DNA from 2 places in the Occultella kanbiaonis genome. Region 1 is predicted to be linked to the other one. Evidence: riboswitches for the same ligand, from Rfam matches in the RefSeq annotation. Region 1 holds a riboswitch; the other holds the start of a gene.
What was found. A riboswitch is a leader RNA that binds a small molecule or an ion and turns the genes downstream of it on or off. The one in region 1 is predicted to bind FMN.
Positions count from the first base shown of each region.

Region 2: linked by a shared signal. The riboswitch ahead of GKS42_RS13105 (ABC transporter permease) and the one ahead of ribD (bifunctional diaminohydroxyphosphoribosylaminopyrimidine deaminase/5-amino-6-(5-phosphoribosylamino)uracil reductase RibD) in region 1 are both predicted to bind FMN.

Region 1 is NZ_CP046175.1:4,437,386-4,441,787, reverse strand. It holds gene GKS42_RS20390 (ferritin-like domain-containing protein) at 1-582, opposite strand, end outside; gene GKS42_RS20385 (class E sortase) at 713-1,393, opposite strand; FMN riboswitch at 1,628-1,758, shown strand; gene ribD (bifunctional diaminohydroxyphosphoribosylaminopyrimidine deaminase/5-amino-6-(5-phosphoribosylamino)uracil reductase RibD) at 1,827-2,921, shown strand; gene GKS42_RS20375 (riboflavin synthase) at 2,942-3,550, shown strand; gene GKS42_RS20370 (bifunctional 3,4-dihydroxy-2-butanone-4-phosphate synthase/GTP cyclohydrolase II) at 3,547-4,402, shown strand, end outside.
Region 2 is NZ_CP046175.1:2,832,454-2,836,855, reverse strand. It holds gene GKS42_RS13115 (RsmB/NOP family class I SAM-dependent RNA methyltransferase) at 1-1,086, shown strand, start outside; gene rpe (ribulose-phosphate 3-epimerase) at 1,113-1,778, shown strand; FMN riboswitch at 1,896-2,028, shown strand; gene GKS42_RS13105 (ABC transporter permease) at 2,113-2,850, shown strand; gene GKS42_RS13100 (ABC transporter substrate-binding protein) at 2,841-3,863, shown strand; gene GKS42_RS13095 (phosphoribosyl-ATP diphosphatase) at 3,873-4,136, shown strand; gene hisG (ATP phosphoribosyltransferase) at 4,217-4,402, shown strand, end outside.

The DNA of each region.
Region 1 (4,402 bases):
CGCGTGCCGGGACTCGACGCCCGCGATCGCGGCCGCGGTGCCAAGGATCTCGGCATCGCTGATCAGCGCGACCTGGCCGTGGTAGGCCTGCACGCCCAGCTCCTCGAACATCGAGGCCGTCTCGAGGAACATGTCACGGTCGGTGAAGGTGCCGTCCGGGAACATGAATGTCGGCGACTCCACGGGCGTACCGCCGAGGTCCGTGATCAGTTGCGTGATGCCGTCCACGTGTGCCTGCTCGTGGTCCCGGATCGGGCTCACGAGTTCGAGTTCGCGCTCGTCGGTGATGACGTTGCCGGCGATTCCCTGCGTGTAGAACTCCGCCTCGAGGTACTCGAGGGTGAGCGCGTAGTTGAGGATGTCGATGTCGCCGGTGGTGTCGGCGAAGGCGACCGGGTCGTTCCGGTTGAACGCGACGAAGGTCGCACCCACCCCGACCAGTCCGGCGCCCGCGATGAAGGTGCGGCGCGTCGCCTCGGTCTGGAACCGCAGCACCGGCTTGCCGCCGAACATCTGCCTGGACCGACGCACTCGCGCCGCCCAGCCGGGGTCTGTCCCGATGGGATCGTTGGTCTCATGCATGGAATTCACACCTGCTTTCGTTGGTGATCTGCTCATGTCCGCGACGCGGCTCCGACGTGTGCCGGCAGTTCGCGACGATCCTGCGTCCGATCGAGACATCTCCTTCCGTCGGCACAGCGGTCAGGGAGGTTCAGGCGGGCGGCGCTTGCGCGTGCACGATGATGCGGTGGGTGAGGCTGCCCTCGGGATGGCAGGCGAAGAGGGTGAGCTCTCGCGTCGACGGGTCCTCCGGCTGGGCGAGGACCTCGCCCGTGTACTCCTCGACGGGGACCACGAGCACCTCGGTGACCACGTACGTCGTAGTCACGCCGGCTCGCGTCGACACCGTGATCTCGTCGCCCTCGGTCAACTCGTCGAGATCCCGGAACGGCGCGGTGTGCGTGGTGCGGTGGCCGGAGAGCACCGCGTTGCCGACCTGACCCGGCACCGGAGTGCCCGGCCAGTGGCCCGGACCGAGGACAAGAGTGTCCGGGTCGACCCCGTTGCCGACCTCGGCATCGAGCCCGATGGCGGGGATCTGCAACTGCCCCAGGACCTCGTACGGACCGGGGCTCGTCACCACGGCCGAGACCCGGTCCGGGTCGATCGGCTGGTCGCCCGAGGTGTCGCTGAGCTCAGCCGCCAGACCCTGGACGGTCTCCAGCGTGGGCCGCCCGGCCTCGGCGCGCTCGTCCGAGTCCAGCAGACGCTCCAGTGAGGTGCTCGGCCCGGACGGCACCGGCTCATTGCCCAGGCCCGGGAGCACGACGAGCGCCGCGGCGCCGACGGCGACCACGACCCCCGCGACGACCCGTCGTCCGATCACGGGCATGCGTGGGTGTCCTCGCTCACCCGCACCGTCCCCGCCCGGGCCCGGGCCTCGTCGCATCCGTTCCAGCGGTCCCATACCAACCATTCGGAGCCACGGACGATCCGGATGGGTGCCGCCGTCGATGACGATGACGATGACGCTGCAGGTCCGCCCGTCTCACGGATCGGTCACCCGACCGGCCCACCCGATCGCCGGTGGCGGCGCTGTTAGCATGGCGGCGACGAGCTGGAAAGCTCGCGTGCACTGGGGTCGGTGAAATTCCGAGCCGGCGGTCATAGTCCGCGACCCGATGACCGCAAGGTCACCGGTTGACCAGGTGGAACTCCTGGACCGACGGTCAGAGTCCGGATGGGAAGCGCACGCGACGACGTCTCCGGACGGATCCCAGGGCGCACCCGTGCAGCCGTGGACTCCCCTGGTGGACGACGCCTCCGTGACCCCTTCCTCACTCCGGACCGCGAGCATCGCGGACACCGGGAGCGGGATGATCGACCAGGCTGAACACGGCGCGCTGCGCCGTGCCCTCGAGATCGCGGCGCACCCCGCGGTCCCCTTCGGACCGAACCCGCGCGTCGGCTGCGTCCTGCTCGGCCCGGACGGCCGGGTCATCGCCGAGGGCTACCACCGCGGCGCCGGTACCGCGCATGCCGAGGTCGACGCCCTGACCCGGGCCGGGTCGGCTGACGCGGTGGGTGCGACGGCGGTCGTCACCCTCCAACCCTGCGCCCACACCGGCCGTACCGGCCCGTGCACTCGGGCCCTGACCGAGGCCGGGATCCGCCGTGTGGTGATCGGCCGCCGCGACCCGAACCCCGCCGCGGCCGGCGGGGTCGAGATCCTGCGCGGGGCGGGGATCGAGGTCGAGACCGACCTCCCCGCCGAGCTCGCGGCCGACGCGGCGGCGCTGAACCGCGGCTGGGAGCACGGGCTCCGGCACGCGCGCCCCCTGGTCACCGCGAAGTTGGCGCTCACCCTGGACGGCCGGGTGGCCGCGGCCGACGGCTCCAGCCGGTGGATCACCGGCAGTGCGGCCCGCGAGCAGGTCCACCTCCTGCGTGCACGGTGCGACGTGATCCTGGTCGGCGCCGGGACCGCCCGCGCGGACCTGCCCGCGCTGACCGCGCGCCGCACCGATGGCACCCTGCGGCCGAGGCAGCCGCTTCGCGCCGTGATGGGGCTCGGCCAGATCCCAGACCTGCCCACCCAAGAGCCCGCGGTTCCCGCCCTGCGGCTGCGCACCCATGACCCGTCCGAAGCACTTGCAGTCCTCCACGCTCGCGGCCGGCGACACGTGCTGCTCGAGGGCGGACCGACCCTCGCTGCCGCTTTCCTCACCGCGGGGCTGGTCGACGAACTGATCGTCCACCTCGCCCCGAAGGTCCTCGGAGCCGGGCCGGCGGCGATCGGGCCGCTCGGCATCGGAACCATCGCCGACGCCCTGGCGCTCGACCTGATCGACACCGCCCTGCTCACCTCGCCCGACGGGCACATCGACCTCCAGCTGACCCTGCGGCCACCCGCCGTCTGACCCCAACAGAAGGGACCACCATGTTCACCGGAATCGTCGAGGAACTCGGCACCGTCGAGGGCATCGACTCCTCGAAGGACTCCACCCGCCTGCACCTCCGCGCGCCGCTCGTCCTCTCCGACGCCGCGCCGGGCGACTCGATCACCGTCAACGGCTGCTGCCTGACCGTCACCGAGCACGACGGTCAGGTGTGGAGCGCCGACGTCATCCGGACCACCCTCGCGGCCACCTCGCTCGGCACCCTCGCGGCCGGCGACCGAGTGAACCTCGAGCGGTCCCTGCGCGCGGACGCCCGCCTCGGCGGTCACATCGTGCAGGGCCACGTCGACGGCGTCGGCGAGGTGATCGCGGCCGGGCCCGGCGAGGGCGGGCACCTGATCCGTATCGCACTGCCCGACGGCGTCACTCGCTACGTGGTCGACCGTGGGTCGATCGCCGTGGACGGCGTGAGCCTGACCGTTGCGTCCGTGGCGGACGGCGTGACGACCATCGGCCTGATCCCGGAGACGCTCGCCCGCACCACCCTCGGCCTGCGCGGCGTCGGATCGCGCGTGAACATCGAGGTGGACGTCCTGGCCAAGTACGTCGAGAACCTCCTGCCCGGCCTCGAGGCCGTGGCGCGACGATGAGCACAATCCGCCTCGACGCCGTCTCCCGCGCCGTCGCCGAGATCGCCGCCGGCCGGCCCGTGGTCGTGGTCGATGACGAGGACCGCGAGAACGAGGGAGACCTGATCTTCTCCGCGGCCGCCGCCACGCCCGAACTCCTGGCCATGACGGTGCGGTACTCCAGCGGTATCGTCTGCGCCCCGATGCCCGGCGCGCACGCCGACCGGCTCGGCCTGCCGCTGATGGTCGAACGCACCGAGGACCCGCTACGCACGGCCTTCACGGTGAGCGTCGACGCCCGCGACGGCGTCGGCACCGGAATCAGCGCGGCCGACCGCGCCCGCACCCTGCGCCTGCTCGCGGGAGGCGACACCACCGCCGGCGACCTCACCCGTCCCGGTCACGTCTTCCCGCTGCGGGCCCGCGCGGGCGGGGTGCTCGAACGTCGCGGGCACACCGAGGCCGCGGTCGACCTGATGGCGCTCGCCGGCCAACCGGACGTAGGCGTGCTCGTCGAGCTGGTCCACGACGACGGCACCATGATGCGCGGCCCGGCCCTGCGGGAGTTCGCCGACCGCCACGACCTGGCGATGATCTCCATCGAGGACCTCGCCACCCACCGCCTGGCCATGGCCACCCCACTGGAGATCACCGAGCCGGTACGGCTGCCCACCAGACACGGGGAGTTCACCGCGCTCGCCGTGCGGGAGGCCGACACCCGTCCCGATCCGGTGCCGGCGCCGGGGTCGGGAGCCGAGCACCTGGTGCTGGTCCGTGGCGACGTCACCGGTCCCGAACCAGTCCTGGTCCGGGTGCACTCCGAGTGCGTGACCGGTGACGTCCTGGGCAGCCGACGCTGCGACTGCGGACCTC
Region 2 (4,402 bases), 1.6 Mb from region 1:
CACGCGGCCGTCTCCGAGACCGTCGGTCTGGCCCGGTCCACCTGCGGCACCGGACCCTCCCAACTCGTCAACGCCGTCCTCCGGCGCATCACCGAACGCCCCCTCGCCGAGTGGCTGGACCTGATCGGCGCCGATGCGAAGGACGAGACCGCCCGCCTGGCCGCGGTCCACTCGCACCCGGCCTGGGTGGTCCGGGCCATGCGCTCGGCACTCGCGCAGACCGGTCCCGGTGACGGCGACCTCGAGGCACTGCTGGAGGCCGACAACGCCTCCCCGGCGGTGAATCTGGTGGTGCGTCCCGGTCTGGCCGCGCCCGAGGACGTGCCCGACGCGGACCCCGGCCGGTGGGCCTCGACCGCTCTCGTGCTTCGCGGCGGTGACCCCGGCGCGTTCGAAGCCGTGCGTTCGGGGCGCATCGGCGTCCAGGACGAGGGGAGCCAGCTCGTCGCCCTCGCGGCCGCGGCCGTGCCCGTGGAGGGTCCGGACCGCACCTGGCTGGACCTGTGCGCGGGCCCGGGTGGGAAGGCCGCGCTGTCCGCCGCCCTGCTGGCCCAGCGGGCGCCGGACGGGCTGTTCGTCGCCAACGAGGTCGCCGAGCACCGGGCCAGGCTCGTCGAACAGTCCATGACCGCCGTGCGCGGCCTGCTGCCCGGCATCGAGGTCCGCACCGGCGATGGGCGGGAGATCGGCGGCACCGAGCCCGGACGCTACGACCGGGTCCTCGTCGACGTGCCGTGCACCGGCCTCGGGGCGCTGCGGCGGCGACCCGAGTCGCGATGGCGCCGCTCGCCGTCGGACCTGTCGGCCCTCGGCCAGCTCCAACGAGAACTGCTCACATCCGCCCTGGCCGCCACCCGCGCCGGTGGGGTCGTCGCGTACGTCACCTGCTCGCCGCACCTGGCCGAGACCAGGTTCGTCGTCGAGGACGTGCTCAAGCGCACCGACGGCGCGACGCTCCTGGACGCCGTCGAGGTGCTCGCCGGCGTGAGCGCCGAACCGCTCGGCGACCTGGACGGCCCGTACGTGCAGCTCTGGCCGCACCGGCACGGCACGGACGCGATGTTCCTGGCACTGATCCGGGCCTGACCTCGCGCAGCACTACGCTCGCCCGTATGGGCATCCTCATCTCTCCCAGCGTGCTGAACTCCGACCTGTCCGACCTGGCCGGTGAGGTCGGGCGGATCTCCGCCGCCGACTTCGTGCACCTGGACGTCATGGACAACCACTTCGTGCCGAACCTCACCTTCGGGCTTCCGGTGGTGGAGCGGCTCCTCGCCCGCATCGAGCTGCCCGCCGACGTGCACCTGATGATCGAGGACCCGGACACCTGGGCCCCCGCGTTCGCCGAGGCCGGCGCACGGTCGGTCACCTTCCATGTGGAGGCGTCCAGCGCACCGGTCCGGCTCGCGCGCGAGCTGCGCAAGCGCGGCGCCCGGGCGGCGATCGCGCTGAAGCCCGGCACCGGCATCGAGCCCTATCTGGACCTGCTGCCCGAGTTCGACATGGTGCTCGTCATGACGGTGGAACCCGGGTTCGGGGGTCAGTCCTTCATCGAGGGCACCCTGCCGAAGATCCGGCGCACCCGGGACGCCATCACCGGGCTCGGCGCCGACATCTGGGTGCAGGTCGACGGTGGCGTGTCCCGGACCACGATCGGCGCCGCCGCGCAGGCCGGCGCGAACATGTTCGTGGCGGGCTCCGCCGTCTACTCGGCCGACGACCCGAACGCCGAGATCGCCGCCCTGCGCGAGCTCGCCGAGGCGGCGTACCAGGGCTGACGCCGAACCCGGCGTCGCTGCCTGCCCGCAACCCCGGCACAGGGCGTCTCGCGATCCGGGCGTGACCGTCCTCATACGCGTGGGGCTGCCCGAGTGTGTCAGAATCGGATCAGCAAGAACGTGCTCCGGGGTCGGTGAAAGTCCGAGCCGGCGGTGATAGTCCGCGACCCGGCCACTGCTCGTCGGTGGTCGGTTGACCTGGTGGAACTCCAGGACCGACGGTTAAAGTCCGGATGGGAGGATGCACGCGGCGTCGGGTCGATCCCGGCGCCGACGGACGGACGCGCGGTGCGCCGTCCTTCCCCGGGGTACGCCTGGGGAAGGAGAACGGCAGGTGGCCCGCGAGGAACTCGTCGCACCCGTCGCATTCGGCGCGCTCGGACTGCTCGCGTGGCAGGGACTGGCAACAGTGCTGCCGGACCGGGTCCTCCCGACACCCACCGCGGTGGCCTCCCGCTTCGTCCTCGAACTGCGTGAGGGCGGCCTGCTCGGCTTCGCCGGGCACACCCTGACCGAGGCCGTGCTCGGCAGCCTGCTCGGGCTGGCCGTAGCCGTTCCGCTGGGCTACCTCGTCGCCCGGTCCCGCCTCGTGGCCTCCGCGATCGGGCCCTACCTCGCCGCCTCCCAGGCGATCCCCGCCGTCGCCCTCGCCCCGCTGCTGGTGGTCTGGTTCGGCTACGGCCTGCTGCCCACCGCACTGCTGTGCGCCCTGCTGGTCTTCTTCCCGATCTTCGTGAACACCACCCTCGGCCTGAGCACCCTCGACCCGGACGTGATCGGCGCCGCGAAGGTCGACGGCGCCGGGCGCTGGCGCCTGCTCGTCCACATCGAGGGCCCCCTCGCGTTGCCCGCCCTGCTCGCCGGCATCCGGAACGGCTTCGTGCTGTCCGTCACCGGGGCCGTGGTGGGGGAGTTCGTGATGGGCGGCCAGGGCCTCGGCCTGTTGCTGTCCGTCTACCGGGACCGCTCCGACATCGAGGGCATGTTCGCCGTGCTCGTCGCGCTCGTCGCCCTCGCGATCGGCGTCTTCTACCTCATCCGCTCCTTCGAAAGGCGCATCCAATGGCTCTGACCGCGCACCCCGTCCGCATCCTCGCGGCGCTCACCGGCGCCGCGGCCCTCACCCTCGCGCTCGGTGCCTGCGGCGCCGACGAGCCCGACGGCGGGGCTACTGCTCTGCCCGAGCTCACCATCGGCCTGACGTACGTGCCGAACGTCCAGTTCGCCCCGTTCTACGTCGCGGCGCAGCAGGGCTATTTCGAGGAGGCCGGGGTGGACGTGACCCTGCGGCACCACGGCGAGTCGGAGGACCTGTTCGGCGCCCTGGCCGGTGGCACCGAGGACGTCGTCGTCGCCGGGGGCGACGAGATGCTGCAGGCCCGTTCCCAGGGCACCCCGGTGGTCAGCATCGCAACCCTCTACCAGACCTACCCGGTCACGCTCATCGTCCCCGAGGACTCCGAGATCACCTCCGCGGCCGACCTCGCCGGGCACAGCATCGGGGTCCCGGGCCCGTTCGGCGAGACCTACTTCGGCCTGCTCGCCATGCTCGACGCCGCCGGCCTGACCACCGACGACGTCACCATCGAGCACGTCGGGTTCACCCAGCAGAGCGCCCTGGCCGAGGGGCACGTCGACGCCGTCATGGGTTACGCCAACAACGACATCCCGCAGTTCCGGGCCACCGGCCTGGCGGTCCGCGGCGTCCCGATCGGGACCGACATCCCGCTCGTCGGCATCGGCCTGGGCACCACGGACGACGTGCTCGCCGCCGAACCAGACGCACTCGCAGCGGTGATCACCGCCGTCGGGCGTGCGGTCGCCGACATCGCTGCGGACCCGCAGGTCGCCGTCGACGCCGCCGCCGAGGAGGTCCCGGGCACCGTGACCGCCGAGCAGGAGGCCATCACCCTGGCCACCGCAGAGGAGACCATCCCGCTCTACGGCGACCTCGAGGGCCCGTGGGGGACCCAGGACGACGCGACCTGGGAGCAGATGGCGGAGTTCATGACGCGGACCGGGCTGATCACCGAGCCCGTCTCAGCATCGGAGGCGTACACCAACGACCTGATCGGTGCCGAGTAGGCTCGGGGCGTGAAGACCTTCGACGACCTGTACGCCGAACTGCGGGAGAAGTCCATCAGCCGACCCGAGGGTTCGGGCACGGTGGCGCAGCTGGACGCGGGCGTGCATGCCATCGGCAAGAAGATCGTCGAGGAGGCCGCCGAGGTGTGGATGGCCGCGGAGTACCAGACCGACGCCGAGACGGCCGAGGAGATCTCCCAGCTGCTCTACCACCTGCAGGTGCTCATGGTCGCGAAGGGCCTCACCCCGCAGGACGTGTACCGCCACCTCTGAGCGGCGGCACCGCACGCCTGGAAGCAAGCCACCGAAACTTCGCCCCGTTCGCCGGGGCACGAACCAACAAGGTTGACGACGTGTTGCGAATCGCCGTGCCGAACAAGGGCTCCCTCTCCGAGCCCGCCACCAACATGCTCCGCGAGGCGGGCTACCGCCAGCGCCGCGACGGTGGTCGTGAACTGGTCCTGCCGGACCCGGAGAACGACGTGGAGTTCTTCTTCCTGCGTCCCCGGGACATCGCCGTGTACGTCGGTGCCGGCGTG